Regions from separate parts of the Cellvibrio sp. PSBB023 genome, predicted to be linked through region 1. Evidence: predicted binding sites of a transcription regulator. Region 1 holds the regulator's gene; the other holds the start of a gene.
The links. Region 1 encodes sigma-54, which starts transcription at its own class of promoters, with help from an activator protein. Its sites were predicted from a motif close to TGGCACANNNNTTGCNNT; they were not measured.

Region 1 (15,410 bases):
CGATGAAAGTCGTGCCTATGAATGCGTTAAGGCAGTATTGGTAGCCTCCATGAACGGTGTGCCACCGCAAGTCGCGGTCGAGTTTGGCCGCAAGGTTCTTTTCCATAGTGTGCGTCCCAGCTTTAAAGAGCTGGAAGAGCAATATCGCGCTAACAAGAAGTAAGGTCGAGCGTTTATGGAAAAGAACTCAGCACAGCAACCCATTATTATCAAAAAGAAAAAGGGCCATGGCCATGGTCATCATGGCGGCTCCTGGAAGGTTGCATTGGCCGACTTTATGACGGCGATGATGGCATTCTTTTTGTTGATGTGGCTGCTGGGAAGCACTTCGCCAGAAGAGAAAAAGGCTATTTCCGGTTATTTCAAAGACCCGGGTAGCCCCTATGTTGTGGGCGAGGGTGGTGCAGATCTCGGTTTGATTAGCCAGGAGCGCCCCATTCAGCGTTCAGACGCTGATGACAGTGAGGACTCCACTGCTAGCAATAAGGAAGATGCAGGCTATCAACAAGAGATGAGTGAGGACCAACTCAAGAAAGAGATGGAGCGCATCGAAAATCAGCAGTTGGAAGAATTGAAGAAACAGTTGGAAACAGAAATTAATGCCCTCGATTCTGTGTTCCAGCAAATCAAGGATCAAATTCTTATTGATTTCACTGCACTGGGTCTGCGTATCCAGATTGTGGATAAGGATCAGCGCCCGATGTTTGATGTGGGTAGTGCAAACCTTAAGTCCTACTCAGTGGATGTGTTGCATGCGCTGGCACCCATCCTGAATAAGGTGCAGAACAAAATCAGTATTACCGGGCATACAGACTCAACCCCCTATGGGGCCGGGGCGACCTATACCAACTGGGAGCTTTCTGCGGATCGTGCCAACGCTGCGCGGCGTGCTTTATTGGAGGGTACATACCCTGAGGCCAAGGTGGCAACTGTGCAGGGCATGGGTTCGGCAGCGCCCTTCTTGGTTGATCGCCCCAATGAACCGATTAATCGCCGCATTGCGATTATTGTGCTCAAAAAAGCAGTAGCAGATGCCTTGGGAAGTGGAGTTGGTATCGACAGTAGTAAGCTGATCAATAGCAGTGATACCTTCACTCAGCCACCTGCGGGTCCCAAGATTTTGTCCCCGGCGGAAGTGAATGATGCCATTGATGCGGCAAATGCGCCCTAGTGAGATTGTCTGTCGCCCACAATGAAAAAGCCCGGATCATGTCCGGGCTTTTTCATTGTGCATAGAGATATGCTTAATCTTGCGTGGCGAGCTGATCGCGAATAAAACCAAAGAGTTTGCGCGCATTGGCGGGCGGCTTGTTTTCTTCGCGCTCTTTTTGGGCCGCGCGAATCAGTTGGCGCAAATGCTGTACATCAATACCCGGACAGGAGGTCACCAGGGTTTGGAATATCTGCTTATCACCTTCAATTAACAGGTCGCGGTAGCGCTCAATCTGGTGTTGACGATGCACGTATTGATCGCTGCGGTTTTGCATTTTCTCTACTGCCGCTTTGATCTCCTCATGATTGCCTTCGCGCATCAAGCGGCCAATATATTGAACCTGACGGCGGCGAGCTTCTTTCGGTGGTAGTTTGCGGGCGATGTAGATCGCATCGAGCATTTCTTCGCTCAGTGGGATGCTGGCGAGCTGCTTTTCATTCATATCGATGAGACTCTCACCCAGTGCCTGCAGGGCGTGCATATCGCGTTTTACTTGCGATTTGCTGAGGATGTAGTCATCGGGATTGATGTCGTCGTAGTTGTAAACCATAGGAATATCTGTTTTTGCTCAAGGAGTCGCCATCAGTTTTACGTATCCAGGGAGCGTATTACCGACAGAAAGGGAAATAGGGTAAAAGGTCGCGCAGCTTAGTGCACAACGGCGGTAGCTACAACCGCTTTGGCTTAACAATAGAGTATTTATTCGCCTTCATCAAAGCGATCGGCAATCAGTGTCTTGATGGCATTCATCGCGGCATCGGCATCAGCACCTTCAGTGCTGACTTCCAAACGGCTGCCACAACTGGCGGCAAGCAGCATTAATGACATGACACTTTTGGCATCAGCCCAAAGGCCTTCACCGACACGAGCCTGAACGCTGGCCTGAAATTGGTTAGCCAGGGTGGCAAACTTGGCGGCGGCGCGCGCGTGAAGCCCACGCTTGTTAATGATGTCGAGCGTTTCGATTGGCATGGTTTAGTGTTTTTTGTGTTTGTTGATATCGCGATGGCGCACCTGCACATCGCTAAAACTCTGATTGAAATGACGCTGCAGGCGTTCTGCCAGATACACCGAGCGGTGTTGCCCGCCCGTACAGCCTATAGCAATCGTAATATAGCTGCGGTTGTTCGCTTGATAGCGCGGCAACCAACGCGTCAGATAATGTTCAATGTCATCATACATTTCCTTGACTGTAACTTGCTCTTCCAGAAACTCAATCACTTCCTGATCTTGACCCGTCTGCGGGCGCAGATTGGGCTTCCAGTGAGGATTGGGCAGGCAGCGTGCATCAAATACCAGGTCGGCATTCACGGGCACACCGTGTTTAAAGCCAAAGGATTCAAACAGGATTGCCATGGTGGATTCACTACGGCCTACCACCCGCTCTTTCACCAGATCGCGCAATTCATGCAAATTCAGATGACTGGTATCAATCACCTGATCGGCACAGTCGCGAATAGGCTCCAGCAGATGCTGTTCAGCGGAGATGGATTCTTCAAGGCTAGTATGCTTATCCGATAGTGGGTGCTTGCGGCGCGTTTCGCTAAAGCGCTGGATCAGTACAGCGGGTTGTGAATCCAGAAACAAGGTCTGAAAGGGGAGGTGAGCCTCTTTCAGCGTGCTGATCATCTGCGGAAATATGCTCAGGTCTTGCCAGGCATTGCGCACATCAATGCCGATTGCAAAACGCTGCTGATCATTCTTGTGAATTTGTATTTGTGCCACCAGTGCAGGCAGTAGGCTGACTGGCAGGTTATCAATACAGTTAAACCCCACATCCTCAAGGACGTGAAGCGCTGTACTTTTTCCTGAACCCGAGAGCCCACTCACAATCACCAGATGCATGTTATTAACCTGTCAGGGGGTTATCGCTGCTTGATAAAGCGCTGCATCGCTATCGGCATTGCGCAAGCGCTGGCGATAGTCGGCATTGTTGAGTGCACCCGCCAACGCGGCAAGTGTTTGCAGGTGTTCGTCATGCGCGTCTTCGGGAACCAGCATGGCAAACAGAATATCAACGGGTTGTGAATCTATGGCGTCAAAGTCTATCGGGTCTACCAAGGTGATCAGTGCGCCTATAGTGCCGCTGCAGTTCTCTACCCGGCAATGGGGAATGGCAATACCGTGGCCAATACCGGTTGAGCCAAGGCGCTCGCGGCCAATCAGGCGGCGAAACAAGTCGTCCGCATCAATACCGGGGACATCCTGTGCAATGGCGTTTGCCAATAGTTCCAGGGCGCGTTTTTTACTGCCGCCTTCGATACCACACAGCGTGCGGCCAGGGCTGATAAGAGTTTGAATTTGCATGGCTAGGGTGATTACCAGGAATCTCACAATGTTGAATGCAGCGGGCCACTGGGGCCGCTGCATAGCGTGGGTTAACGATGGCTGCGCATCTTCTCTTTGTGTTTAATCAGTTGGCGATCCAATTTATCGGCCAGAGAATCAATCGCAGCATACAAGTCCTCATGGGTAGCATCGGCAAATAAATCTTTACCGCTGACATGAATAGTGGCTTCTGCTTTTTGAATTAATTTATCGACAGAGAGGATGACATGCGTACTGGTAATGCGATCGTGGTGGTGGCTTAAGCGCTCGATTTTGCTACTGACATAGTCTCTTAGCGAATCGGTAACTTCCAGATGATGACCACTGATATTTATTTGCATAGATACTTCCTCTCGATAGAAACAAAATGGTTGTGGTTACCACAACCCAACAGCTCATCCATGATTTTTCTTCCGAATTTCGTATTTATAGGGCTAGGAATTAAATTGTTTTACGCTCGTTGGAGGGCGGAATATTCAGCGATTCGCGATATTTCGCAATGGTCCGACGAGCTACTTGTATTCCCTGCTCGGCGAGCAGGTCGGTAATCTTGCTGTCACTCAACGGTTTTTTGGGGTTCTCGGCGCTCACCAATTTTTTGATGATGGCGCGAATTGCCGTTGAGGAACATTCGCCACCACTGTCAGTACTCACGTGGCTGGAGAAAAAATACTTCAGCTCGAAGATTCCCTGTGGGGTATGCATGTATTTCTGGGTAGTCACGCGCGAGATAGTGGATTCGTGCATCTCTACAATTTCTGCAATATCGTGCAGCACCAGTGGTTTCATCGCCTCGGGGCCGTAATCAAGAAAGCCACGTTGTTTTTCCACAATACAGCTTGCTACTTTGAGTAGGGTTTCATTGCGGCTCTGCAAACTTTTCAGGAACCAGCGGGCTTCTTGCAGGTTATCTTTGAGAAACGTGTTATCGCTACTTGAATCGGCACGCTTCACCATGGAAGCGTAGTTGGAATTGATCCGCAGGCGTGGTGCTATCTCCGGGTTCAGTTCAACAATCCAGCGGCCATCGCGTTTTTCTACAAATACATCCGGTACTACATATTCGGTATCACCACTGGCGATAATATCGCCCGGGCGCGGGTTCAGGCTTTGAATAAGAGCGATTGCCTGACTTAATTCCGCCTCTTTCAATTTGGTACGCCGCATTAATTGACGGTAGTCGCGGCTTCCCAGCAAGGGCAAATACTGTTTGGCGATCAGCTTTGCTGAATCCAAAAAAGGTGTTTTCGGGTCGAATTGCTGCAGTTGCACCAATAAACATTCCGAGAGATTCTGGCTGCAAACGCCACAGGGATCAAACTGCTGTAAGCGGTGTTGAACGGCCTCAACTTCATCCAGCTCCAGCTCTTCAAAATCACCGCGCATGCCTTCAAATATTTCTTCAAGGGTGATGGAAAGCATGCCGCTGGGCTCAACTGCGTCGATGATCGCCATAGCCAGAACCCGGTCGCGATCAGACATGGGTGTCAGGTTGAGTTGCCACATCAGGTGATCGTAGAGTGAATCGGTTACTGCGCGACGGCTTTCAAAGTCACTGTCTTCGTTGTCGTAATTGCTGGAATTTCCGGTGGATGAGGTTTGGTAAACATCGTCCCAACTGGTGTCTACAGGCAGGTCGCTGGGGATTGAATCGCTCCAGTCGCCGCTGTCGGCACTAAAACTCTCACCTTCACCATAGACATCGTTATCGCCAAAGGATTCCCCATCAGTAAAGCCTTCGCTGTCACCAAAGCTTTCGGTTTCGCTATAGCCGGGCTCGTTGAAGTTGTCGCTGGTCGCTGAGGAGAAGTTATCGCTTGCGCTAAAGTCCGCGCTATTGTCGGTGCCGGATTCAGCGGCAATTTCCTGTTGGCGGGTGTAGTCAATCTTGTCTTGTTCGCTGCCTTCGTAATCGGTGCTGCTGGCTGATGAGTCAAAGCTCTCTTCAACTTCAAGCATCGGGTTGGATTCGAGGGCTTCCTGAATCTCCTGTTGTAGATCCAGTGTGGACAGTTGCAGAAGGCGAATTGCCTGTTGCAATTGGGGGGTCATTGTCAGCTGTTGGCCGAGTTTAAGCTGGAGAGATTGTTTCATTGTTGTAGCAACAAACCCTTATAACGCGGGATGGAAAACATCTGTTAGGTGGAGTTTAGTCAGGGTTTGCGCCGCAAGCAACATCTGTAAGCAAGCTTTATGCCTAGAGTATAAAGAAACTTAAATGTCAAGCTGTTTGTTGGTGGGATTTCATCACAGCCGGAAGTGTTCGCCCAGGTAAACCTCGCGGACTTTGCTATTGCTGAGGACAGTATCAGCATCGCCCTCCGCAATAATATGACCTTCGCTGACTATGTAGGCGGTTTCGCAGATATCCAGGGTTTCACGCACATTGTGATCCGTAATCAATACGCCGATGCCGCGGTCTTTGAGGTGTCGGACAATCTCTTTGATGTCATTTACGGAAATGGGGTCTACCCCGGCGAAGGGTTCATCAAGCAGGATGAACTTGGGGTCAGTTGCCAGCGCGCGCGCAATTTCTACGCGACGGCGTTCACCGCCAGAGAGGGCCATGCCCAAGCTATCGCGAATGTGGGTGATATGAAACTCATTGAGTAGTGCCTCCAGTTTTTCAAGGCGTGTTTCGCGGCTCAGGTCTTTGCGGGTCTCGAGGATCGCCATAATGTTATCGGCGACGGTGAGTTTGCGAAAAATAGAAGCTTCCTGCGGCAAATAACCAATTCCGGCGCGGGCGCGGCCATGGATGGGGAGTTGGGTAATATCGCGATCATCAATCAGTACGCTGCCATTGTCCGCTGGTACCAGACCGGCAATCATATAAAAGCAGGTGGTTTTTCCGGCGCCGTTAGGGCCCAGTAAGCCAACAATGTGACCGCTTTCTACGGTGATTGATACATCGATAACGACTTTGCGTTTTTTGTAGCTTTTGGCGAGGTGGCGTGCGTGCAAACTAGGCATAGGAATCAGTTATCGGTGGCAGTGGATGAGGAAGCTTGTGGCTCTGCTGGTCTGGCAGTTTTTGGGGGGATAACAATTTCAATTCGCTGCCCTTCACCTTTAATGCTGCCGCCTTCTGCCTTCATGACTTCTTTCACTAAATCGTAATCTATGTGGGGGCCGCTCATGACGGCGCCATTTTGCTCAACGGATGCATCCTCTATTAATAGCAGGTGTTCATTGTTGGGGGTGTAGGTAATTTGCTTGGCTGCCGCCGTTACAATCCCCTGTTCAGCATCGGGTTGCTGCTTGAATTTTGCCGGGCTACCTGTGGCGATCATTTTTTCCACACCACCTTCGGCATTGGTGTGAATAATAATGGAGTCGGCATTAATGATGAGTGAGCCTTGGCGAATCTCAACAGAGCCGGTGTAGGTGGCCACACCATTTTTCTGGTCGACGGTCAGGTTATCAGCAGAGCCCCGAATGGTTTCATGTTTGTCGGTGGGCAATGCCCACGCTGTGCTGGCACATAACAGGCTGATAAGTAGGGGAAATATGTTGAGCGGAATTTTAGCGTGGTTCATAAGCAGCCTTAACCTGTGACTTTAACGTCAGCCAACTTTTTGCCAGATCGGCTTCCATTCCTATTGCATCCATCTGGCCTTTTGCGCTGCGCATGTTAACAGCTTTGTCGGTTTGCGCGAATTGTGTATTGGTGTGCAAGTTAAGTTCGGTAGTGGTGATGCGAACCAAACCATTGCTGTGGGTTTGTTGCTGAATCAATACATCGTCGAGCAAACGAATCAAGTGGCCATTGGATTCGCTGCGCCCGGTATTGGCAGTAACCTGCCAGGGAGCACCGCCATCGACATCAAGGAATAGCATCACGGGTTGTTCTATGTGGGTATAGTCTTCCGCCGATGGTGCATCCAATTGCAGTTGAAAGTGGGTAACTTGCGGTGTAGTGAGTTGGTAGCGCAACTGACCACCCAAATTATATTCGCGGGTTTCTACCGACTTCATATAGTACTGGGGAAAGCCGCGTGGATCGTAGGTGGCAGGTTGCGGATCGTCCTTTTGGCGGAGCGAAAAGGCAAAGAAGCACACTAGCAGGACGAAAGCGATTAGCCAGGGGCCTGGAATGTGTTGATGTAGGTATTGGGCGCGCTGCAAAAGAGTCATGGTGTCAGTGGCTGTTTCCAATGAGGTAGGTGTTCAGGGCAGCATCAAATGTATTTTGTGCTTGCATAATCAAGTCGCAAGCAGCACGCACGGCGCCTTCGCCACCACGCTCGGCACTTTGCCAGTGCGCGCGTTGGGCGACACTGGTATGGGCATTGGCTACCGTGAATGCCAATCCAACCCGTGTCATGACGGTGAGGTCTGGCCAGTCATCACCCATAAAGGCAATTTCATGCAGCGCATAGCTGTGCTGTTGCAGTATTTCTTGCAGTGCATCCCACTTGTCTTCGCGGCCCTGCACCAGAATTTCGATACCCAAATCCTTGGCGCGTCTGGCAACCAGGTTGCTGGTTCTGCCGGTAATAATGCCGACTTTCACTCCAGTCTTTTGGAGTGCTTTGATGCCTTGTCCATCCAGTGTGCTGAAGGATTTAAACTCTTCGCCGCTATTGCTGAAATAGAGGCGACCATCGGTCAGTACACCATCCACATCCAATAAAAAAAGTTTGATTTGCGCCGCGCGCTCGCGTAATTCGGGATTCATGCTTTGTTCCAGGTCAGCTTGCAGTGACGGCATTAAATAATGCCGGCGCGCAACAAGTCATTGATTTTTACGACACCAACGAGCTGTTTTTGTTCGTTGCTGATCAGTAGTACGTTAATTTTTGCCTCTTCCATGACTGCCAGTGCCTCGGCTGCCAGGGTGTTTTCGCGCAGCATGCGGGGGTTGGTATTCATTAGCTCGCCTGTTTTGGCGCTGCGCACATCTACACCGCGATCAATACTGCGACGTAAGTCGCCATCGGTAAAGATACCGAGCAGTTCACCGCTGTTATTCATGACTGTTGTCATGCCAAAGCCTTTCTCTGACATCACCATCAATGCTTCAAGCAATGGCGTGTCGGGTGATACTTGAGGGATGTCGCTGCCAGAGTGCATGACATCCGTGAGGCGCAGTAATAATTTGCGCCCGAGTGCGCCGCCCGGGTGTGAAAAAGCAAAATCCTCAGCCGTAAAGCCACGTGCTTCCAGCAAGGCAATAGCAAGCGCATCGCCCATTACCAAGGTGGCGGTAGTGCTGGAGGTGGGGGCCAAGTCGAGCGGGCAGGCTTCGTGTACAACGCTGATATCCAAGTTAACCTCAGCAACTTCGCCCAGCGTCGATTGGGCATTGGCACTCATGCTGATGATCTTTACCCCGGCGCGTTTTAACAGCGGCAGCAGGGTAACAACCTCATTGGAGCTGCCCGAATAAGAGATGGCGAGCACAACATCCTGCCGGGTAATCATTCCCAAATCACCATGGCTCGCTTCGCCTGGGTGAACAAAGAACGCAGGAGTGCCAGTGCTGGCGAGTGTTGCTGCGATTTTTTTGCCAATGTGACCGGACTTGCCCATGCCCGTCACTATTACTCTGCCATTGCAGGCCATGATCAGTTCGCAGGCCTTGGTGAAGCTGCCATTAATGCGTTCGCTCAATGCGCTAACGGCTTCCGCTTCAAGGCGAATAGTCCGTAGGGCAGAGCTAACATAATCGAATGCAGACATAGGGCGGTTCCTGAAGTGCGGGAAGGCATTATAGCGGTGATGCCCTCCAAGGTGAGGCTTAAGGTGCTGTTTTTTCCATGCTATTGCTTATCCCCTGTAATGGCAAAATGGTATAGTGCGCGCCATGAACTTGCTTGCCGGGCCTTCAGGTTCAATTAATTTCCCCTTTGGTTTAATCAGCCATCACATCCAAAATACCCTTAAAAACGAAAAGAATGGCACCATCAGGAATAAATGCTGTCCGAGTGTCGGTGCGCTGAATCCAGGCCTGAGGTCATTTTGACTGAATGAATACAACTCACTTAATGGAAGGTTTTACAATGAAATATCTGTTCACCAACGTTTCTGGTGCTGTTTTGGGCTTATTTTTATTGTTTGGCTTGCAGTCAGCACAGGCTGCCGATGCAACCCAGGCACCACAAGTGATCGTTGAATCGGTTGCGCAAGAACTGTTTGGCTTGGTCAAAGCGAAAAATACCGCTAAAACAGCCGATGATGTTTACTTCAAACAAGTCGAGAAGGTGCTGGATGAAGTAGTGAATTTCCCCTTTATCGCAGCATCGGTTATGGGTAAAGCGACTTACGGCAAGGCAACTGCCGCACAGCGCGAGCAATTTTTGAAGGTCTTTAAAGATGGCATGGTGAAATCACTCGGCAAAGGTATTCTGGGCTATGCCGATAGCAAAGTTACTCTGGCAGGCGTTACTGCCGATCCTAAAAACCCGAAGCGCGTAGTGGTGAAGCAAGAGCTGACAGCCGATGGCGCCAACCACAAGCTGGATTACACCATGGTGCAGGGGAAAACGGGCGAGTGGAAGCTGATCAACGTTATTCTTAATGGTGTAAATTTGGGGCAATCCTTCAGCGGTCAATTCAAGGCTGGCCTGAAAAAGCACAATGGCGATCTGGATCAGGTGATCGCTAACTGGCTGGTTGATGCCTGATTCATAGTCTGATCACCGATTGTGGTACCGCAAAACCCCTGGCCAATGGCTGGGGGTTTTGCGTTTTGGATCATGGTTTTTTAAGTGCGATATGGGCGACATTCCGGTAAACTCCGCGCCTTATTTACTTATCGCTACATTCAGTCCAGCCAACAGTGCCGTGATGCTAGAGCATGCCCCGGTGCTGATTGGGTGCGACCTTAGCCTCTGCCGGGAAATACTATGCAAGCCGAACAAATCAAAGCCCTGATTGAAAGCCAAATTCCAGACTGCGATGTCAAGTCCGTAGAAGTGCAGGGCGACCATATTGGTCTGGTGATCGTTAGTCCTGCGTTTGCGGGTCTTACTCCAGTGAAAAAGCAGCAATTGGTGCTTGCAACCCTGAGTGCGCAATTTGCGGATCGCAGTATCCATGCGGTGGATTACATCAAATCGTTTACGCCTGAGCAGTGGCAGGCGCAGCAGTAAGTCTTACGACAGGGCCGTCCTTCATTTTGCGGTGATCTTCAGTCGTCATCACGGTTGACGCCGCGTATTCGCCTTGGTGCGCACATTTCTTTTATTCTCAGGTTGGTAATGGACAAGTTTTTGATTTCGGGCGGCGGGCCGCTCTCTGGTGAAATTCGTATTTCCGGTTCTAAAAATGCCGGTTTGCCTCTGTTGGCGGCCTCTATATTGGCAGATGGTGAAGTGCGGCTGACCAATGTCCCGCATCTAAAAGACATGACCACAATGGTGCAGTTGCTGCTGACCTTGGGGTTGACCATCAAGATCGAAGGCGATCACGTAGTGATTGTCGATCCCAATACGATTAGCTCCTACACCGCCTCTTATGAGTTGGTGAAAACCATGCGCGCCTCCATTCTGGTGCTGGGGCCTTTGCTGGCTCGCTACGGTGAAGCCAATGTTTCTTTCCCTGGCGGTTGTGCGATTGGTTCGCGTCCGGTGGATATTCACCTCCGCGGCCTGGAAGCCATGGGGGCAACTATTGAAATTGATGGTGGTTATATCCGCGCCCGCTCCAATGGTCGCCTGAAAGGTTGTCACTTCCTGATGGATATGGTCACCGTTGGCGGTACGGAAAACCTGCTGATGGCTGCGGTATTGGCCGATGGCAAAACCGTACTGGAAAACGCTGCGCGCGAGCCCGAGATCGTGGATCTGGCAAATATGCTGGTCTCCATGGGGGCAAAAATTGAAGGTATAGGCACCTCGACCCTGACGATTTATGGCGTTGATAAATTGCATGGCTGTGAATACGCCGTGATGCCGGATCGTATTGAAACCGGCACTTATCTGGTTGCCGCCGCTGCCACACGCGGCAGCATCAAGCTGACCAATACTCGCGCCGATATTCTTGAGGCGGTGATATTAAAATTGCAGGAAGCAGGCGCCGATATTGCTGTGGGCGAGGACTGGATCACGCTGGATATGCACGGTAAGCGCCCCAAGGCTGTCAGTTTGAAAACGGCACCTTACCCCGCATTCCCTACCGACATGCAATCACAATTTATGGCGATGAATGCCGTCGCCGATGGTGTAAGCCATATTACCGAGACAATTTTTGAAAACCGCCTGGTGCAAGTGGCCGAATTAAACCGTATGGGGGCGCACATCGAATTAGAGCACAACACCGCCATTGTGACCGGTGTTGAGCGTTTGAAGGCGGCACCCGTTATGGCATCAGACCTGCGTGCATCCGCCAGTTTGGTGATTGCCGGGTTGGTCGCTGACGGTGAAACCCTGATTGACCGTATCTACCATATTGACCGTGGATACGAAGCCATCGAACAAAAATTCCAAAGCATCGGTGCAAGTGTGCGCCGCGTAAAAGGGTCGTAAGAAGGTGGATGCTATGAGCCAAACCCTGACAATTGCGCTCACCAAAGGGCGCATTCTGGAAGAGACATTACCGCTGCTGGCAGCAGCGGGCATTGAGCCGCTGGAGGACATGGAGAAGAGCCGCAAGCTGGTATTCGATACCACGCAGGCCCATGTTCGTCTGCTGTTGTTGCGCGGCGCTGATGTACCCACCTATGTGCAATTTGGTGCGGCGGACATGGGTATTTCCGGCAAAGATACATTGATGGAAAACGGCGCTGAGGGATTGTATGAGCCGCTCGATTTAAATATTGCGCGCTGTAAATTAATGACGGCTGGCGTAAAAGGTGAATCACTGCCTGCGGGGCGCATTCGTGTGGCGACCAAGTATGTGAATATTGCCAAGCAATATTATGCCTCCCAAGGGCGTCAGACCGATATTATCAAGCTGTACGGTGCTATGGAGCTGGCGCCGATTATGAATTTGGCCGATGAAATTGTGGATATTGTCGATACAGGTAACACGCTGCGCGCCAATGGTTTGGAGCCGCGCGATTTTATTGCGGATATCAGCTCGCGTTTGATTGTGAATAAAGCCTCAATGAAAATGAAGCACGTACAAATCCAAACTATCATCGACCATATCGCCAAGGCCGTAGCGGTCAATTAATTTTCTATACCGTCTATTGCAAATGTCAATGTGTATTTGCAATGGATAGGCTGCATGATCAACTTATTATTTTTCTAGTTCACCGTTTTTAAAGAGAATTCCATGTCTGACTCTATCATCACCCGTTTGGATGCCAGCCAAAGCGATTTTAATCTGCGCCTTGATCAGTTGCTTGCGTGGGAATCGGTAAGCGATACCCGAGTTGCCTCGGTGGTTGATGATATTTTGCATCAAGTAAAAACGCGCGGTGATGCCGCCGTAGTGGAGTTCACCAATAAGTTTGATCGCCGTACTGCGCAAAGTATTAACGACTTTGTAGTCACGCCTGCGCAATTGCAGTATGCCTTGACGCAAATCAGTGCCGAGCAGCGCGCGGCATTGGAAGTGGCTGCCGAGCGAATCCGCAATTATCACCAGCACCAGTTGCAAAGCTCGTGGCGCTACACCGAAGCGGATGGCACTGTGCTTGGGCAACAAATTTCTGCCATGGAGCGCGTTGGTTTGTATGTACCCGGCGGTAAGGCATCTTACCCTTCATCGGTATTAATGAATGCAATTCCGGCGAAGGTGGCGGGTGTTGATGAGTTGACCATGGTGGTGCCTGCGCCCGATGGTGAGATTAGCCCCATGGTGTTGGCGGCGGCGGCAATTGCCGGTGTGGATCGTGTGATTACCATTGGTGGTGCCCAGGCAGTTGCTGCACTGGCGTACGGTACTGAAACCATTGCAAAAGTCGATAAAATTGTCGGTCCTGGCAATATTTATGTGGCCACCGCCAAGCGTGCGGTGTTTGGTCAGGTAGCGATTGATATGATCGCTGGCCCCTCGGAAATTTTAGTGGTGTGTGATGGTTTGACGGATCCGGATTGGATTGCAATGGATTTGTTTAGCCAAGCCGAACACGATGAACAGGCTCAATCGATTTTGTTGTGCCCTGATGCGCATTATTTGGATAAGGTTGAAGAATCTATTCGGCGATTGTTGCCATCGCTGGCACGCGAAAGCATTGCGAGCGTATCGCTAAAAAATCGCGGCGCGTTAATTAAAGTTGCCGATATGGAGCAGGCAATTGTTGTGAGCAATCGCATTGCACCTGAGCATTTGGAGTTGTCTGTTGCAGATCCTGAAGCATTGCTGCCAAAGGTTCGCCATGCGGGTGCCATTTTTATGGGGCGCTTTACTCCAGAGGCGTTGGGCGATTATTGCGCTGGTCCCAATCACGTGTTGCCTACTTCCGGCACTGCGCGCTTTTCATCGCCACTCGGTGTGTATGATTTTCAAAAGCGCAGCTCGATTATTATGTGCTCTGCTGCCGGTGCGTCGGTCTTATCCAAAACTGCATCAGTGTTGGCGCGTAGTGAATATCTGGAGGCGCATGCGCGCTCGGCGGAATATCGTATTATCGATTAACAAAACGTCTGCAGTATTAAAAATGGGCGCCAGTGTGCGCCCATTTTTTATTTGATTGATTATGCAAAATGTTGCAAATCAGGTTTTGGTGGGAGGGAAGCCTGCAATCGCTTTTAATTCTCTCGACTCGCCATTGCGCACGACTCTGAAGGTAATTTCTGCATTCGGTTGGATATTGCGAATGGAGTTGAACAGTGAGGGGGCGTCAATTAGCGCGACGCCATCAATATGAGTGATGATATCGCCTTTTTGAAAGCCGGCATTTTCAGCGGGGCTTTTGCTTTCTATCTCGGTTACTACCAAACCATTAATGCCCAGTTCTTTGATTTGTTCATGGGTAAGTGAATTAATGGCCAAGCCCAGCCAGCCGCGACGCACCTCGCCATACTCGACAATCTGGCGCAGCGAATTCATGGCTTTTTCTGCGGGTACTGCAAAGCTGATTCCAACCGATGCGCCGGTTTCATCAAGCATGGCGGTATTGATGCCTATCAAATTACCGTGAGCGTCAATTAATGCGCCGCCTGAGTTTCCCGGGTTAATGGCAGCATCTGTCTGGATAAAATTTTCTGCACTGTTAATGCCTAAATTCCAGCGACCTGTTGCGCTGACAATTCCCTGACTCACACTTTGGCCCACCCCGAATGGGTTGCCAATAGCGAGCACCACATCGCCTACACGTATATTGTTGGAGTCGCCAATAGTGATGGGGCTCAGGTTTTCGGTGTTGATTTTTAATACCGCTAAATCATTTTCCGGATCTGTACCAATTAATTCGGCGGAGGCGCCGCGGCCATCGTAGAGCAACACCAAAATCTTGTCGGCACCATTTACTACGTGCTTGTTAGTGAGTATGTGCCCCTGCGCATCGACAATAACACCTGAGCCCAAGGTGTTTTGCATGCGCTGTTGCTGTGGTGTATTGGACTTGTCGTAAAGTTGGCGATAGAGCGGATTGTTGTAGAGGTTCTGATAGCGCTGCACAACGCGCTTTTCGGTATACACATTTACCACGGCGGGCGCCGCGCGGCTGACGGCATCTGCATAGGAAACTACGCCGACGGGATATTTGGGTTCTTGGGGTTGTGGGACTGGTGCGTTGTTACCGCGTAGCTGCGGAAATAACAAAAGAGCAAGTAACGCAATGATAACGCCTGCGGTAATCGGCCAGCCTATAAACTGCAGCAAGCGTTGTAAGGACATTAAAAGCATCTCCGTCGAGCAGTGACCAGACCAACAAAAACCCCGCTAAATGCGGGGTTCTACTTGTGTTCGACATCCTGTGAATGAACTCAGGTGTGTAGCAATGCGCGACTAATCCGTTGCGCGCATTTATTCA
Region 2 (15,410 bases), 2.0 Mb from region 1:
AAACATAGTATTGGCACACACATCATCTTTTTCGCAAAATGCGCGCCAAAGTTGGGAAGATTGGAAACACATTGACACCAAAATTAACCAACGAATCACTAATTTTTGCTTGAGCTTTACAGGGCGTGTTCATTTATCATAAAAAAGCGTGGCTTTAGGCGCTTTTGTTGTAAAGTACTGATTCAAGTTAGAAATTTGGGATATGCAGGCCCCGGAAGAGTGGCCACCAGAGAGATGTTTAGTGATAGCGGATCCCCTCACACCGGGGAATAAGATGTACGAACACACTAAATTGCGAGACCATCACCCAAATTGAGTGAATATGCCAAATAGTGACCCAGCGCAGCCGAAACATACGGCTGTAGAGTTGATTAAAAAGTTCCAGCAACTTTTTACCAACTTAAATCACAAACAAATTGCCGAGCGATTGGTGAAGTTGGTTATTGCCAAACACACCATTCAGCGCGTTGCCTTACTTATTGCCCGCGACAATCATATCTACGTGGAAGCCATTGCCAATCGCACAGGCACCCACACTGCGATTAATGCTATCGCCACCTCGCTCAATCGCATTAACAACCTACCCTCTGCATTTATTCACGATGTATTTGAATCCGGCCAGGCACTGGCACTGAGCCGTAGTGCCATGAGCGGCCTTATTGGCAAAACTATTCCCGTTGATACCCGCGCCTGCTTTTTGCACCCGATTTGCGAAAACCAGAAAACCATCGCGGTGTTTTATATGGAATCCCAGGATGACCTGGCGAGCTTGCAACACGCGGTACAAGACCTGGATACCGTATGGACATTCAGTTCCCTGTTGGTGCGTCAGGTTATTGATATGTGGCACCACGAAGAACAAGCCGAACGGTTTCGCGTGGCGGAACAAGCACTCTGGGCCAGCGAAACCTATTTAAATGCGATTTTGAATTACTCGCCCACGCTGATTTCAGTAAAAGACCTGGACGGCAACATAGTCTTGGCCAGCGAGCATTACAATCAAATGGCCAATGTGGGTGAAGACGGTATTGTGGGCAAAAACGTGTTTGATGTTTACCCCAAAGACGTTGCCCAATCCATGTGGGAGATAGACCTCGCCACCAAAAAGACCCAGCAAACCTACGAAGTTGAGCTGGATCTGATGCATAAAGATGGTACCCAGCACACCTATTTACTGGTCAAATTTCCACTGCGCGACAAGCAGCAAAAAGCGTTTGGGGTGTGCACTATCGGCACCGATATTTCCGAACGAAAACTGGCCGAGACAGCGCTGCGCGAACAGCAATCGCGACTCAACTATATGGCCTTTCACGATTCACTGACCTCGCTGCCCAATCGCTCACTGTTTTACGATCGCATTTACCACGGTTTGGCCCGCGCCCGCCGCGCCAATTCTCGCGTTGCGCTGATGCTGCTCGACATCGACCGCTTTAAAAATATTAATGACAGTTTGGGTCACGACGCCGGTGACATTCTGCTCAAAGCCTTCGCCACGCGCCTCAATGAAGGCGTACGCGATATGGATACCGTCGCACGCTTGGGTGGCGATGAATTTGTGGTGGTGCTGGAAGGTATTCACGATATTGACGATGTTATTTTTGTCGCCAACAAATTACTCAGCACTCTGTCGCGCCCAATTGAAGTCAGTGGCCACAGTATTTCTACTACCGTAAGTATCGGTGTAAGCCTGTTCCCGGAAGACGGGGATGACACGGATGAGCTGTTAAAAAATGCTGACATCGCCATGTATAAAGCGAAAGAAGCCGGTAAAAATAATTGCCAGTTTTATACCAAGGGCATGAACGCAACAGCGGTGAACTACTTGCTGTTGGAAAACGATTTGCGCCGCGCCATTGAACAGCAACAACTGACACTCTACTACCAGCCACAAGTGGATTTAAAAACCGGCGAGATGACCGGTGTAGAAGCGCTGGTACGCTGGCAACACCCGGAGCGCGGCATAGTGTCGCCGGCCCATTTTATTCCACTGGCCGAAGAGACCGGGCTTATTGTGCCGATTGGGGAGTGGGTACTGCGCGAGGCCTGTCGCCAACAAAAACTCTGGCTGGATGCAGGCAAATATATCGGCAAGATTGCAGTCAATTTATCGCCGCGCCAGTTCCGTCAGAAGAATTTCCCCGGCAAGGTGGAAGCGATACTTGCTGAAATCGGGCTGGCCGCCAAATACCTGGAGTTGGAAATCACCGAAAGCTGTGCCATGGAGCACGCGGGCGAAACCATCAACCAGCTCAACCAGCTCAACCAAATGGGTATGTACCTCGCCATTGATGACTTTGGTACCGGCTATTCATCGCTCGCTTATTTGCAGCGTTTCCCGGTGCAAAAATTGAAAATTGATCGCAGTTTTATCCACGATATTCACGACGATGCCAACTACGCCGCTATAGCCAAATCCATTATTGGCCTTGCGCACAATATGCAGATGCGGGTAATCGCTGAAGGGGTTGAAAACGAAGGTCAAGCCGAATGGTTGCGCACCCATGGCTGCGATCAGGCGCAGGGATTCTTTTATGCCAAACCCATGACCGCCAAACAACTGGAAGGCCACTTCCGCAATGGTCGCTTTTATTTTGATGGCACAGTTGTACGTTTGGAAAATCACCTGCGCGAACAGCAGCTCAAAGTGGGGGCTTAATCGCCCCCGACTTTATCTCACCGCAGATCAACCCTTACCCCGGGTTTTGTTGGCATTGGGGCGAGCATTTTCCTCGACAAACGCCACAATCGCATCGGCAATATCTTTGTGCGTCGCCCCTTCAATACCCTCCAAACCGGGCGATGAATTTACCTCCATCACCAAAGGCCCGCGCGAGGAGCGCAGCAAATCCACACCGGCGACCTGCAAGCCCATGGTCTGTGCTGCCTTGATTGCTGTACGGCGCTCTGTGGGGGTCAATTTGGCCAGCTTGGCCGAGCCACCGCGATGCAGGTTGGAGCGGAATTCACCCTCTGCAGCGGTGCGCTCCATGGCGGCAACGACCTTATCGCCAATCACAAAACAGCGCAGGTCACTGCCGTTGGCCTCTTTGATAAATTCCTGCACCAAAAACTCGGCGCGCAATTCGCGGAAAGCTTCAATCACACTCTCGGCGGCCTTCTGGGTCTCGGCAAGCACTATGCCGCGCCCCTGGGTACCTTCGCAGAGTTTGAGCACTAACGGAGTACCGCCCACCAGCTTGATCAGCTCCTTGGCATCGTGCACGTTGTAGGCAAAGCTGGTTTTGGGCAAGCCTATGCCCTTGCGCGAAAGCAATTGCAGCGCGCGCAACTTATCCCGCGAGCGCCCCAGGGCGATGGATTCGGTAAGGCAGTAAACCCCCATCATTTCAAACTGGCGAATCACCGCCAGCCCATAGTGAGTTACCGAAGCACCAATGCGTGGGATCACCGCATCAAAGTCCTCCAGCAATTCACCCATGTACCAAATGGCAGGGCTATCAGAGGCAATGTCGATGTAGCATTTCAAAATGTCGATTACACGCACTTCATGGCCGCGTTTGGTACATGCCTCCACCAAACGACGCGTGGAGTAAAGGCGACGATTGCGCGACAAAATAGCGATTTTCATAGGAATCCTGAAGGATATTGATCAAGTAACGGGAGGCACCCGGGGAATGAATCGCCCTAGAGTGCAGACATCAGCGGCTGGTCTTTGGAGCCGCCGAGTAAAAATGATTTGCTGCTATCCACCCAAAACCCTTTTTTGAGTGCACTGCGCCCCAGCAGCATACGGAAGCGCATATTTTCGCGGTCAGTGAGAGTGACCTCGATGGGCATTTCCAGGCCATTAATACGCAGGCAGGTTTCAATCACTACCCGCTCTTCACTGTGACCGCCAGAGTCGGTGACTTGCCGTACGTCTTTTACCGGTGCCTCGCATTCAATACAGGTGAGGCTGTCCTGTTGCAGGGGGTGCAAACCGAACCTGACCCAGGGCTTGCCATCCTTTTCAAACGGCGTGACATAGTAGGCGTGCAAAGCGCTGGTGCGTGCACCGGTATCCACTTTTGCCTTAATGGCAGCAATACCAAAATCTGGCAGGCCAACCCACTCGCGCCAGCCAATGACTTCCGCTTGTTTTTTTGCCACTGTCGTTCGACCTCGCCCAAAAATGATGTTTGAATCTTGCACCTGATACCGGCTTCACACCTCGGCCACAGGCGCGCTTTGTAACCCAGATTGGCGCCAAGGTAAAAAGAAAAATCTCGCTTGCCGAACAAGATTTTTCTTTTGTTTTTTAATGGGCTATGGTAAATAGCGCGGGTCAATTTTTCCTCTGCGGGAAACGACGCCAAACCTTCTCTCTATCAATGTTGGAGTAGTCTTATGTCAGTTGATGTAGAGTCACCGGATACTGATCTTATAAGTGATAGCATCGAAACCGATGATGAAGAGGCAACACCAAAACTGACTGGCAAAGAAGCCAGCCAGCACACCTTGGAAATGCGTCGCAAAATCGAAGATCGCTTGGAGCGTCGTCGCATTAAGGATCAGCTCGGATACGACGATATTTCTGATCTGGATTTTTAGCCGTTCTTGCATCCAGTCACACAACCGCCGATTTATCGGCGGTTTGTTTTTGTGGGCCCGTTATTCCAGCCGGATATTATCCAGATAAAAACGGCGCGGCCGCGGTAGATCTGCCGCAAAGATTCCCAAGTTACACAAGGCATCCAACTGCATACTACGCTGCTTGGGGCTGCGTGCTATATCGGCGATGGCAAAACGCAGCCTGTTCCACCCCGGCTGCAACAGCAGCGCGCGATTAAAACGGTCATCATAATGGTTATCGCCGCGATCATGGATCACATCGGATAAGCGCAAAACCAACGACATAGGGTCGGCTTCAGGGTTGAACAAATCCATCGCCACCACATTGAAGCCCTGCCAATCACCATAACACACTCGCAAACGCAACCCGGAATAGCCGCCAGCCATCAGATCCACTTGTAGGGATTGCTCGCCATGACTGACGGCCGTTGTACTTGGCTGTAAGCCTATGCGTTCAGGATTAAACACCAGCTGCTGCCACTCCGCTCGCGATTCAAAACTATTCACCAGCGGAAACGCACGACGCAAACTCAACTCGGCCCAAGCCGCCTCTAGCACCAGCCACAGCGCCGGGCCGATCAATAACAGGCTCAACACGCGCGCGCATCGCACCCGGTTTGGGTGCCGCGCCGCGCCCAGGTGCTGCCCCCAAAACAAACCCAGCCATACCCCCACCAGGTTATTGAATAAATCTCCCCAGCTTGCATAGCGCCCCACAAAATGCTGCACCACTTCAACTGTCGCCCCCAGCAACAAGGCCAATAAAGTAACACCCAGCCACTGGTGCCAATGGGTGAGTGGTACAAACCATTGCACCACCACTAACAGCAACGCAAAAAAAACCACATGACCAAAATTCCACAGGTTTTTTAAGAGCGTTGAAGATACCCAATCCGGCCCGCCCACAAAAAATAAGGGCGCGGCCAACACCAATAACACCGCGCACAATACCACCACGCTGCGCGCCGCCACTGGCGATAAAATTGCATTTAACATAGGGGCACTAACATCCGTTTTTTTAGTAGGCTGAATGGCCCATGCCGTTAAATTGCTTGGCAAGATTTGTAGCATAGTTGTCGGTCATACCGCTGATAAAATCAATCACCGCCATCAATGCAAGGTATTTATAGTTGTGCGCCTTGTTGCTTACATCCGGGTGAAAATTGTTTTCGCCAATCAACGCCATAACGCGATTATCTTTGTAGGTCATTTGCGCCGGGTCGCCGAGCGATGCATAAACGGCAGAGCACACCGTATTTAACAAAGTGCCAATCACCGCATAAGCGCCAATCTCCAACTCAACCCGACGCGAGTGATTAAAAATTTTGCGTTTGGCTAAATCTTTTGCCGCTTGTACAGCGTTGCGCACTTTCGGATCGCACAGCGAAATTAAATCACCCTGCACTTCCCCGCGTAAAAATGCATCTTGATGTTTAATAAACGCGGAAGTGCCGGCATTGATAAAAGCATCAATTACCTTGCCGCGCACCAATGCCGGTTTGCGACCATCATTCACTTTTTTCAGCAAGCGCTCCAAGTCACCAAGCTGCGGGGAATCAGCAATTACCGGGTGCAACAATTCATAAATTTCAGCCCAGTTGAGAATCCCCATCTCCAAACCATCTTCTAAATCGATAATGCCGTAACAAAAATCATCGGCCGCCTCCATCAAATACACCAGCGGATGGCGGCAATACCAATCGTGCCCCAATTCAATCAGCCCGGTTTTTTGCGCGATCTCATGGAAGTGTTCCAGCTCGGATTGAAATATTCCGTACTTGGTATCTTTCGGGCGCTGCCCCAATACCGTGGGTGATGATGTCCAGGGGTATTTAATAGAGGACGCAAGCGTTGCATAGGTCAAACGCATACCGTCATGAAACTGGTGATACTCGGAAGTAGTCAACACACGCAAGCCCTGCGCATTGCCTTCAAATACCCGAATATCATCCTGCTCGGAGGGCGACAAATCCGTTAGAAATTCAGCGCCCTCCTTTTGAAACCAGTTACGGATTGCATCTTCACCCGTATGGCCAAACGGCGGGTTGCCGATGTCATGTGCCAGGCAGGTTGCCTGCACTATATCGCCAATATCCGTTGGCCAGATATGCGCAGGCAAATCACCTTTGTCTTTCAATGCCTGCCCAACACGAATACCGAGCGTGCGCCCCACACAAGCCACCTCCAAACTGTGTGTCATGCGATTATGGATATGATCGTTAGTCGCCATAGGGTGCACTTGCGTTTTGCGCGCGAGACGACGGAAAGCCCCGGAAAAAATAATTTTGTCGTGATCCGAGTGAAAGGGCGAACGCCCTTCCTCATGCTTTGCCACACGCTTACCCAAACGATCCGCGCAGAGCAGTTGGTTCCAGTTCATCGCCATAAAAATCCACTTTCTCTCAATAAAGCCAATAGGCATTAATAACATTCAGGCATAGGCCACCATTCTAGACAATGCCTTGCGTTCTGTATGCCCATAACATCGAAGCATCTTGGTTTTTATAAAAAACAAGATAAATAAACGCACCAGCTTGTCTCAAAACACAGGTTCAAGCGCACAAAGAGAGCGCACACAGTTAACGCTCAACAATGATTAAAAACAGAGCTATCGACAATTTACTGATGGCACTAAACCAATGAAATTAATAGAGTTTTATTCCTTTCTCCCACCCTGCAAGCAGGTTTTTTTTCGCTTGGCACAGTTTCTGCAAAACCTCTGAAAAGCAATCTTGTATCCAAGATTGTATTTCAGATTCATACGCAGGAACCACAATGACGCTGTTGCACGATTACCTAACTACTGGCTGGACAATTCCTGAATGGCGCGATGCCTATCGCCGTGGAGACTTGCAAGCGCGCGATGCGCTGCTGAACCTTCGCGCGCAACTCAAGGCGGAGGATGCGGCCTGGATTTATATTGTTTCCAGCGCGGAGATTGAAGCGCAACTGACTGCGCTGGCCAGCCTTGGCGATGCAACCACACTCCCGCTTTACGGAATTCCGTTTGCGGTTAAAGACAATATTGATGTTGCCGGCATGCCGACAACCGCCGCTTGCCCTGCATTTACCTATATCGCCGAGAGCGATGCCACCAGCGTAGCGCGCTTGAAGCAAGCCGGTGCAATTGTGCTGGGCAAAACCAATTTGGATCAGTTTGCTACTGGCTTGGTTGGCACTCGCTCGCCTTACGGCGCCGTACCCAATTCATTTAACGCAGATTATGTGTCCGGCGGCTCCAGCTCCGGCTCTGCCACCACAGTTGCACGAGGCCTGGTGCCATTCAGTTTGGGCACAGACACCGCAGGCTCCGGCCGCGTACCCGCCGGTTTCAATAACATCGTTGGATTAAAACCCACCAAAGGCCATTTCAGTACCACAGGTGTTGTACCCGCATGTCGCAGCCTGGATTGTGTATCTGTATTTGCACTCACAGTGGAAGATGCAGAAACCGTTGCCAGTGTGATGGAAGGATTTGATCCCACTGACGGTTACTCACGCACAGCTCCGGCCGCCGCAACTTATTTTTCCAACAAACCTCGTTTTGGTATTCCTGCATCACCAAACTGGTTCGGCGATGTACAAGCCGAAGCAGCATGGCTGGAAACACTGGAAAATATTTCTGCGTTTGGTGCGGAGTTAGTCACCATCGATTTCACGCCGATGTTCACCCTCGCGCAATTATTGTATGGCGGCCCTTGGGTGGCGGAGCGTCACGCAGCCATTGCCGAATTTATGCAAGAGCACGCCGCGGACATGAATGACGTCGTGCGCGGCATTGTTGAAAATGCAGTAAATTTTTCCGCGACTGACGCCTACCAAGCGGAATATCGCCGTGCTGATCTCGCACGCGGAATACAATTGCTAATGAAAGATGTTGATGCGCTTTTGGTTCCGACATCACCGCGTCATCCAACAATTGCCGAAGTCAACGCCGATCCTATTGTCGTTAATAGCCAACTGGGTACCTACACCAACTTTGTGAATCTCGCCGACTGCTCTGCCCTCGCGCTGCCTGCAACCATGCGCGCCGACGGCTTGCCATTCGGCATCACCTTGATTGCCCCCGCATGGCAAGACGCCGCACTCGCTGCCTTCGGAAAAAAATGGCACAGCAGCGTTAATTTATTACTCGGTGCTACGGGCAAACCCACCCCCGCACTCGCGCTAAAAAACACGCCGCCACAAGGTTATGTACGCCTCGCCGTTGTCGGAGCGCATTTGACCGGTATGCCGCTCAATGTGCAACTGCAAGAACGCAATGCCATTTTTGTTGAGAGCACTTACACCGCCAACAATTACCGTTTATTTGCATTACCCAATACCACACCACCCAAGCCAGGTTTGATTCGCTCAACCGAGGGCGCCGAAATTATTGTGGAATTGTGGGATGTCCCACTGCACCACTTCGGAAGTTTTGTTGCATTAATTCCTGCACCACTGGGTATAGGTACTTTGAGTTTGCACGATGGCCGTGAAGTAAAAGGCTTTATTTGTGAAGGCGCCGCCGTAAATGGCGCGACCGATATTACGCATTTGGGTGGATGGCGGGCTTATATCAAATCCTTACAAAAATGATGCGTAGGTTGGGGTGAGGAACGAACCCCAACATGACCATGTAAGGCTACAAGAAAGTAATCCGACAAAGCATCACTAGTATCGCAAGAAATTAAAAATGTCGTGTTGGGGTTCGCAAGCTCACCACCAACCTACAAAAGAGAATTACAGCCGGAGAAGAATCATGTTGAAGACCGTACTTATTGCCAACCGCGGAGAAATCGCGGTGCGTATTGCCAAAACGCTGAAAAAAATGGGCATCGAATCTGTCGCAGTCTATTCTGATGCAGACCGTAATTCAGCGCACGTCACCGCATGTGATAGAGCAGTTTGTCTTGGAGGCAATACGGCGGCAGAAAGTTATTTGAAGGCAGATTTAATACTCGCCGCTGCCAAAGAAACTGGCGCGCAAGCAATTATTCCAGGTTACGGCTTCCTGTCCGAAAATGCTGCCTTCTGCGAAAAATGTGAGGCGGAAGGTATTGCCTTCTGCGGTCCAACCCCCGCACAAATTCGCGAATTTGGTTTAAAGCACACCTCGCGTGAAATTGCAGAAAAAGCCGGTGTGCCGCTCACTCCCGGAACCGGTTTATTGGCATCGCTTGATGATGCCGTAGCCTCTGCAGCACAACTGGGATATCCAGTAATGTTAAAAAGCACCGCCGGTGGTGGTGGTATTGGTTTAACGCGCTGCAACAACGAAGCGGAACTAATCGCCGCCTATGAAAGTGTAAAACGTTTAGGTCAAAACTTTTTTAGTGACAGCGGTGTATTTCTCGAACGCTTTGTCGATAACGCCCGCCACGTAGAAGTACAAATTTTTGGTGATGGTAAAGGTAACGTACTTGCATTGGGTGAACGCGATTGCTCCCTGCAACGCCGCAACCAAAAAGTGGTTGAAGAAACTCCTGCACCCAATTTACCCGCTGCCACCCGCGATAAATTATTGGCCGCATCCAAAAGCTTGGGCGAAGCCGTTAACTATCGCTCTGCTGGTACCATTGAATATATTTACGATGCCGCGCGCGATGCGTTTTACTTTTTGGAAGTAAATACCCGCCTGCAAGTTGAACACCCCATTACTGAAGCTTGCACTGGTGTAGATCTGGTTGAGTGGATGATCCTCACCGCTGCCGGTACTCCGCCAAAACTGGATATTGAAATCAATCCCAAAGGCGCTGCGATTGAGGTACGTTTATATGCTGAAGATCCAGTGCGCGATTTCCAACCATCACCGGGCGTATTAACCGACGTTCACTTTTCCGAATCGGCACGTATCGATACCTGGGTTTCGACCGGTACTGAAGTATCGCCCTATTACGATCCAATGATCGCCAAAATTATTGTGTACGGTAAAGATCGCGCTGATGCGATTAGCAAAATGAAAACCGCGTTGAACGAAACGCGCGCAGCAGGTATTGCGACCAATTTGGATTACTTGCGTCAAATTATCGCAACGGATTTTTTTGGCAGCGGCAATGTTGCCACCAATAAATTAGCTAGCTTTGAATATCAAGCACCCGTTGTAGAAGTATTACAGCCTGGTACTTACACCAGCGTGCAGGATTACCCCGGTCGCGTCGGTTTGTGGAGCATTGGTGTTCCACCCTCAGGCCCGATGGATGATTACGCATTCCGTTTGGCCAACCGTATTGTGGGCAACCATGAAAGTGCAGCCGCGCTTGAATACACCATCATCGGGCCGAAATTAAAATTCCATCGCGATGCAACCATCGCGCTGACGGGTGCGACATCACCTGCAAAAATTGATGGTGAATTAATTCCATTCTGGCAACCGGTTGCCATTAAAGCCGGACAAATTCTGGAAGTGGGCAAAGCCGACCAAGGTTGTCGCGGATACCTTGCAGTGCGCAATGGTTTTGATGTCCCCGTGTATTTAGGCAGCCGCTCTACCTTTGCACTTGGTCAATTCGGCGGCCACGCAGGTCGCACCTTGCGCGCGACTGATATGTTGCCGATTAGCAATCCGGCAATCGCAGCCTGCACAACTCCTGCACCAGTTTACGAAGCAGCAGCAGCGCCGAAAGAATTAATCCCAACCTACCCTAATGAATGGGAAATCGGTGTGCTTTATGGCCCACACGGTGCGCCAGATTTTTTCACTGAAGATGCGATTGATATGTTTTTTTCAACCGCATGGGAAGTGCACTACAACTCCAACCGTTTGGGTATTCGTTTGAATGGCCCCAAACCCACATGGACTCGCAGTGACGGCGGCGAAGCAGGATTACATCCTTCAAACATACACGATACTGAATACGCCGTTGGCTCCATTAATTTCACTGGCGATATGCCGGTAATCCTCACCAAAGATGGCCCCAGCCTCGGTGGATTTGTTTGCCCGGTAACTATCGTTAAAGCAGAGTTGTGGAAAGTCGGCCAGGTAAAACCGGGCGATAAAATTCGTTTTAAACGCTTGAGTTTTGATGCCGCACTCGCGTTGGAGTTATCTACCGATCGTGCAATTGAAAACCTGAGCGTACAGCCGCAAGTGTTACTCGCACCGATTGTTAAACCGGAAAACACCATTTCTGATTGTATCGTTGCAGCATTGCAACCGCAGGGCAGCCGCCCATTGGTGAGTTATCGTCAGGCAGGAGACAAATATATTCTGCTCGAATACGGCGACAATATTCTTGAATTGAGTTTGCGCTTGCGTGTGTATGCGTTGATGGAAGCATTAAAAGCATCACCCATTAATGGTGTGATTGAATTATCGCCAGGGGTTCGCTCACTGCAAATTAATTACGATAGCCGCGTTATCCATCAACAACAATTAATCAATCAGTTGTTAGTGATTGAAGAAACACTCGGCGACGCACGTGACACCAAAGTACCGAGTCGCATTGTGTATATGCCAATGGCCTTTGAAGATTCGGCAACTCTGGATGCGGTTTCCCGCTATCGTCAGTCGGTGCGCGATACAGCGCCTTGGTTGCCGAGCAACACTGAATTTATGCGTCGTATTAACGGCCTTGATTCCGTCGAGCAAGTAAAACAAATTTTGTTTGAAACCAGCTACATGGTGTTGGGTTTGGGCGATGTTTATCTCGGTGCACCGTGCGCCGTACCGGTTGACCCGCGTCATCGTTTGCTCACCTCCAAATACAATCCAGCGCGCACTTATACAGCAGAAGGCACCGTGGGAATCGGCGGCGTTTACATGTGTATTTACGGCATGGATTCTCCCGGCGGTTACCAATTGGTTGGCCGCACACTGCCGATCTGGAATAAATTCCTAAAAAATCCGATCTTCAAAGATGGTGAGCCTTGGCTATTAAAATTCTTTGACCGTGTGCGCTACTACGAAGTCACCGAAGAAGAATTAACCGCACAACGCGAAGCATTCCGCGAAGGCCGTTTAAGCCTGCGCATCGAAGAAGATTATTTCAGCCTCGCCGAGCACGAACAATTCTTGCAAGACAATGCTGCAAGCATTGCCGAATTCAAAGAAAAACAACAAGCGGCTTTCACTAAAGAAGTCGCGCTATGGCAAGCGGATGAAGAAAAAAATGTAGATGCGGCTCTGCAAGCCAAAGTAAACACTAATCCGATTGAAGTTGACGGTCACGCTGTGACAGCCGATATCAGTGGCAACATTTGGAAGCTTCTGGTTGAACCGGGTCAATTAGTGGAAGCAGATCAGCCACTGTTAATTGTAGAAGCGATGAAAATGGAATTCTCCGTGTACGCCGACCGCACCGCAAAGGTCAGTGCAATTCATTGCGAGCCGGGCAAGCAAGTGAATGCAGGGGATTTGTTGTTGGTGCTTGAGACAGATTAATTTGAAACACGGACGTAGGTTGGTGGTGAGCGAAGCGAACCCCAACATGACAGGATTCAACATTTACGCGTTGCTTATGTTGGGGTTCGTTCCTCACCACCAACCTACGAGAAACCCATGAAACTTATCAAAACCGACAAAACCAAAAAGAAAGCGGATGAACCCCGCACCAATTTAACGGAGCGGATTTACCAGATTATCAAAGACGATATTTTTTCTTTCCGTTTGGTTCCAGGTGATCGTTTTAGTGAAAATGAAATTGCTGAACGTGTTGCCGCCAGTCGCACTCCGGTACGCGAAGCATTGGCGCGACTACAACGTGAAGGTTATGTGGATGTTTCCTTTCGCAGTGGCTGGAAAGTAAACCCCTTTGATTTCAAAAAATTTGAACAACTCTATGACGTTCGCATTGTTTTGGAATTGGCTGCCATCAAAAAACTGTGTGAAATGGAAACCGCACCGGATTTGGAAGATGTAAAGCGCATTTGGTTAGTCAAGCCGGAGGATCGCTTAAAAGATGGCCCAACCGTGTGCGGGTTAGATGAGCGTTTTCACGAACAACTTATTGAAGCAACCGGCAATATGGAAATGGCCCGTATTCACCATGAAATTACCGAGCGGCTACGCATTATTCGCCGTATTGATTTCACCCAGCGTAATCGTATTGAAGCCACTTACGATGAACACGCCAAGATTTTGCGCACCATTATTGAACGTCGTGCAGAAGACGCAAAAAGTTATTTAAAAACACACATTGAAGCCAGTAAGGCCGAAGTGAGGAAAATCACCTTGCATATGTTGTACGAAGCACAGCAACAACACCCGGCCGATAGCGAATAGTTTTTTAGTTAGCAACACCGCTCCCTATAAGAGCGACGACCGATTTATGCCTGAAGCACATAAGCCGGATCAGGGAAGAAAATCTTGTCGCCCACCATAAGCGTTATACACAAGGCGTTACCGGAAAAAATAGCATTCACGATTGTATGAATGCTTGGATTGAAAAACCACTGAGTCATTAAAACCATCTAGGAGAAAGACCCATGAAGCTGAAGAAGATAGCAAAACATGTCGGGGCACTCGGTATCGCCTGCGGCTTAACCATCGCCTCGTTTAGTGCGGCGGCGGCAGAAACAATCAAGGTTGGTGTACTTCACTCGCTCTCTGGCACTATGGCCATTTCAGAAACCACTCTGAAAGACACCATGTTGATGCTGATTGAAGAGCAAAATAAAAAAGGTGGCCTGCTCGGTAAAAAACTGGAAGCAGTTGTAGTTGACCCGGCATCCAACTGGCCATTGTTTGCAGAAAAAACCCGTGAATTGTTGACCAAAGATAAAGTAGCCGCAATCTTCGGTTGCTGGACCTCAGTATCACGCAAGTCTGTATTGCCTGTTATTGAAGAATTGAACGGCATTCTGTTTTATCCCGTGCAATACGAAGGTGAAGAATCTTCACGCAATGTGTTCTACACCGGCGCCGCACCAAACCAACAAGCCATCCCTGCGGTGGATTACCTGATGAATGACATGGAAGTAAAACGCTGGGTATTGGCGGGCACTGACTATGTTTATCCACGCACCACCAACAAAATTCTGGAAGCTTATTTGCTATCCAAAGGTGTTGCCAAAGAAGACATCATGATCAACTACACACCATTCGGTCATTCCGATTGGCAAAACATTGTGTCTGACATCAAACGTTTTGGTTCAGCAGGTAAAAAAACAGCCGTAGTCTCCACCATTAACGGCGATGCCAACGTACCTTTCTACCGTGAACTCGGCAACCAAAAAGTCACCGCTGAAGATATCCCGGTTATTGCCTTCTCTGTGGGTGAAGAAGAACTCTCCGGTATCGACACCAAGCCATTGGTAGGCCATTTGGCGGCATGGAACTATTTCATGAGTGAAGATAATCCTGCTAACGCTGCGTTTATCAAACAATGGAAAGCCTTTATCAAAAATGACAAGCGTGTAACTAACGACCCAATGGAAGCACACTACATTGGTTTCAATATGTGGGTAAAAGCGGTTGAGAAAGCCGGCACCACTGACACTGACAAAGTGGTTGATGCCATCATCGGCGTTGAAGCACCCAACCTGACTGGCGGCATCAGCAAAATGTTGCCAAACCATCACATCACCAAACCAGTATTGATTGGCGAAATTCAGGAAGATGGTCAATTCCTCACTGTTTCACAAACCGATGGCTTGGTTCCAGGCGATGCATGGTCTGATTACCTTGAAGGTTCAAAAGATCTGGAATCCGATTGGATCAAACTGAAGTGCGGTAACTACAACACCAAAACCAAAAAATGTTTGGGCGCTGCAGCCGCTCACTAATACCTTAACCTTAGCGTGATTGCGTGACATGCAGGGTGAATAGCATTAACCGTGTTATTCACCCTGCATATAAAAACCAAAAAATTAAAAAAGAATTACCCATTATTTATATGTGTTTTTACAGAGACAAGACT

Region 2: the regulator sigma-54 is predicted to act here: its motif matches at 7,270-7,287, upstream of atzF (allophanate hydrolase).

What each region holds. Positions count from the first base shown of each region.
Region 1 is NZ_CP019799.1:2,106,748-2,122,157, reverse strand. It holds gene motA (flagellar motor stator protein MotA) at 1-163, shown strand, start outside; gene motB (flagellar motor protein MotB) at 176-1,171, shown strand; gene yjgA (ribosome biogenesis factor YjgA) at 1,245-1,763, opposite strand; gene B0D95_RS09410 (HPr family phosphocarrier protein) at 1,913-2,185, opposite strand; gene rapZ (RNase adapter RapZ) at 2,189-3,058, opposite strand; gene ptsN (PTS IIA-like nitrogen regulatory protein PtsN) at 3,071-3,520, opposite strand; gene hpf (ribosome hibernation-promoting factor, HPF/YfiA family) at 3,592-3,882, opposite strand; gene B0D95_RS09390 (RNA polymerase factor sigma-54) at 3,983-5,635, opposite strand; gene lptB (LPS export ABC transporter ATP-binding protein) at 5,789-6,514, opposite strand; gene lptA (lipopolysaccharide transport periplasmic protein LptA) at 6,520-7,080, opposite strand; gene lptC (LPS export ABC transporter periplasmic protein LptC) at 7,067-7,678, opposite strand; gene B0D95_RS09370 (HAD family hydrolase) at 7,683-8,222, opposite strand; gene B0D95_RS09365 (KpsF/GutQ family sugar-phosphate isomerase) at 8,255-9,226, opposite strand; gene B0D95_RS09360 (phospholipid-binding protein MlaC) at 9,547-10,170, shown strand; gene B0D95_RS09355 (BolA family protein) at 10,393-10,638, shown strand; gene murA (UDP-N-acetylglucosamine 1-carboxyvinyltransferase) at 10,747-12,012, shown strand; gene hisG (ATP phosphoribosyltransferase) at 12,026-12,661, shown strand; gene hisD (histidinol dehydrogenase) at 12,764-14,071, shown strand; gene B0D95_RS09335 (trypsin-like peptidase domain-containing protein) at 14,150-15,274, opposite strand.
Region 2 is NZ_CP019799.1:137,601-153,010, reverse strand. It holds gene B0D95_RS00705 (bifunctional diguanylate cyclase/phosphodiesterase) at 323-2,656, shown strand; gene rimK (30S ribosomal protein S6--L-glutamate ligase) at 2,684-3,589, opposite strand; gene B0D95_RS00695 (ATP-dependent zinc protease) at 3,646-4,110, opposite strand; gene B0D95_RS00690 (PA3496 family putative envelope integrity protein) at 4,348-4,551, shown strand; gene B0D95_RS00685 (hypothetical protein) at 4,612-5,568, opposite strand; gene B0D95_RS00680 (deoxyguanosinetriphosphate triphosphohydrolase) at 5,591-7,003, opposite strand; gene atzF (allophanate hydrolase) at 7,348-9,150, shown strand; gene uca (urea carboxylase) at 9,314-12,934, shown strand; gene B0D95_RS00665 (GntR family transcriptional regulator) at 13,052-13,774, shown strand; gene urtA (urea ABC transporter substrate-binding protein) at 13,978-15,276, shown strand.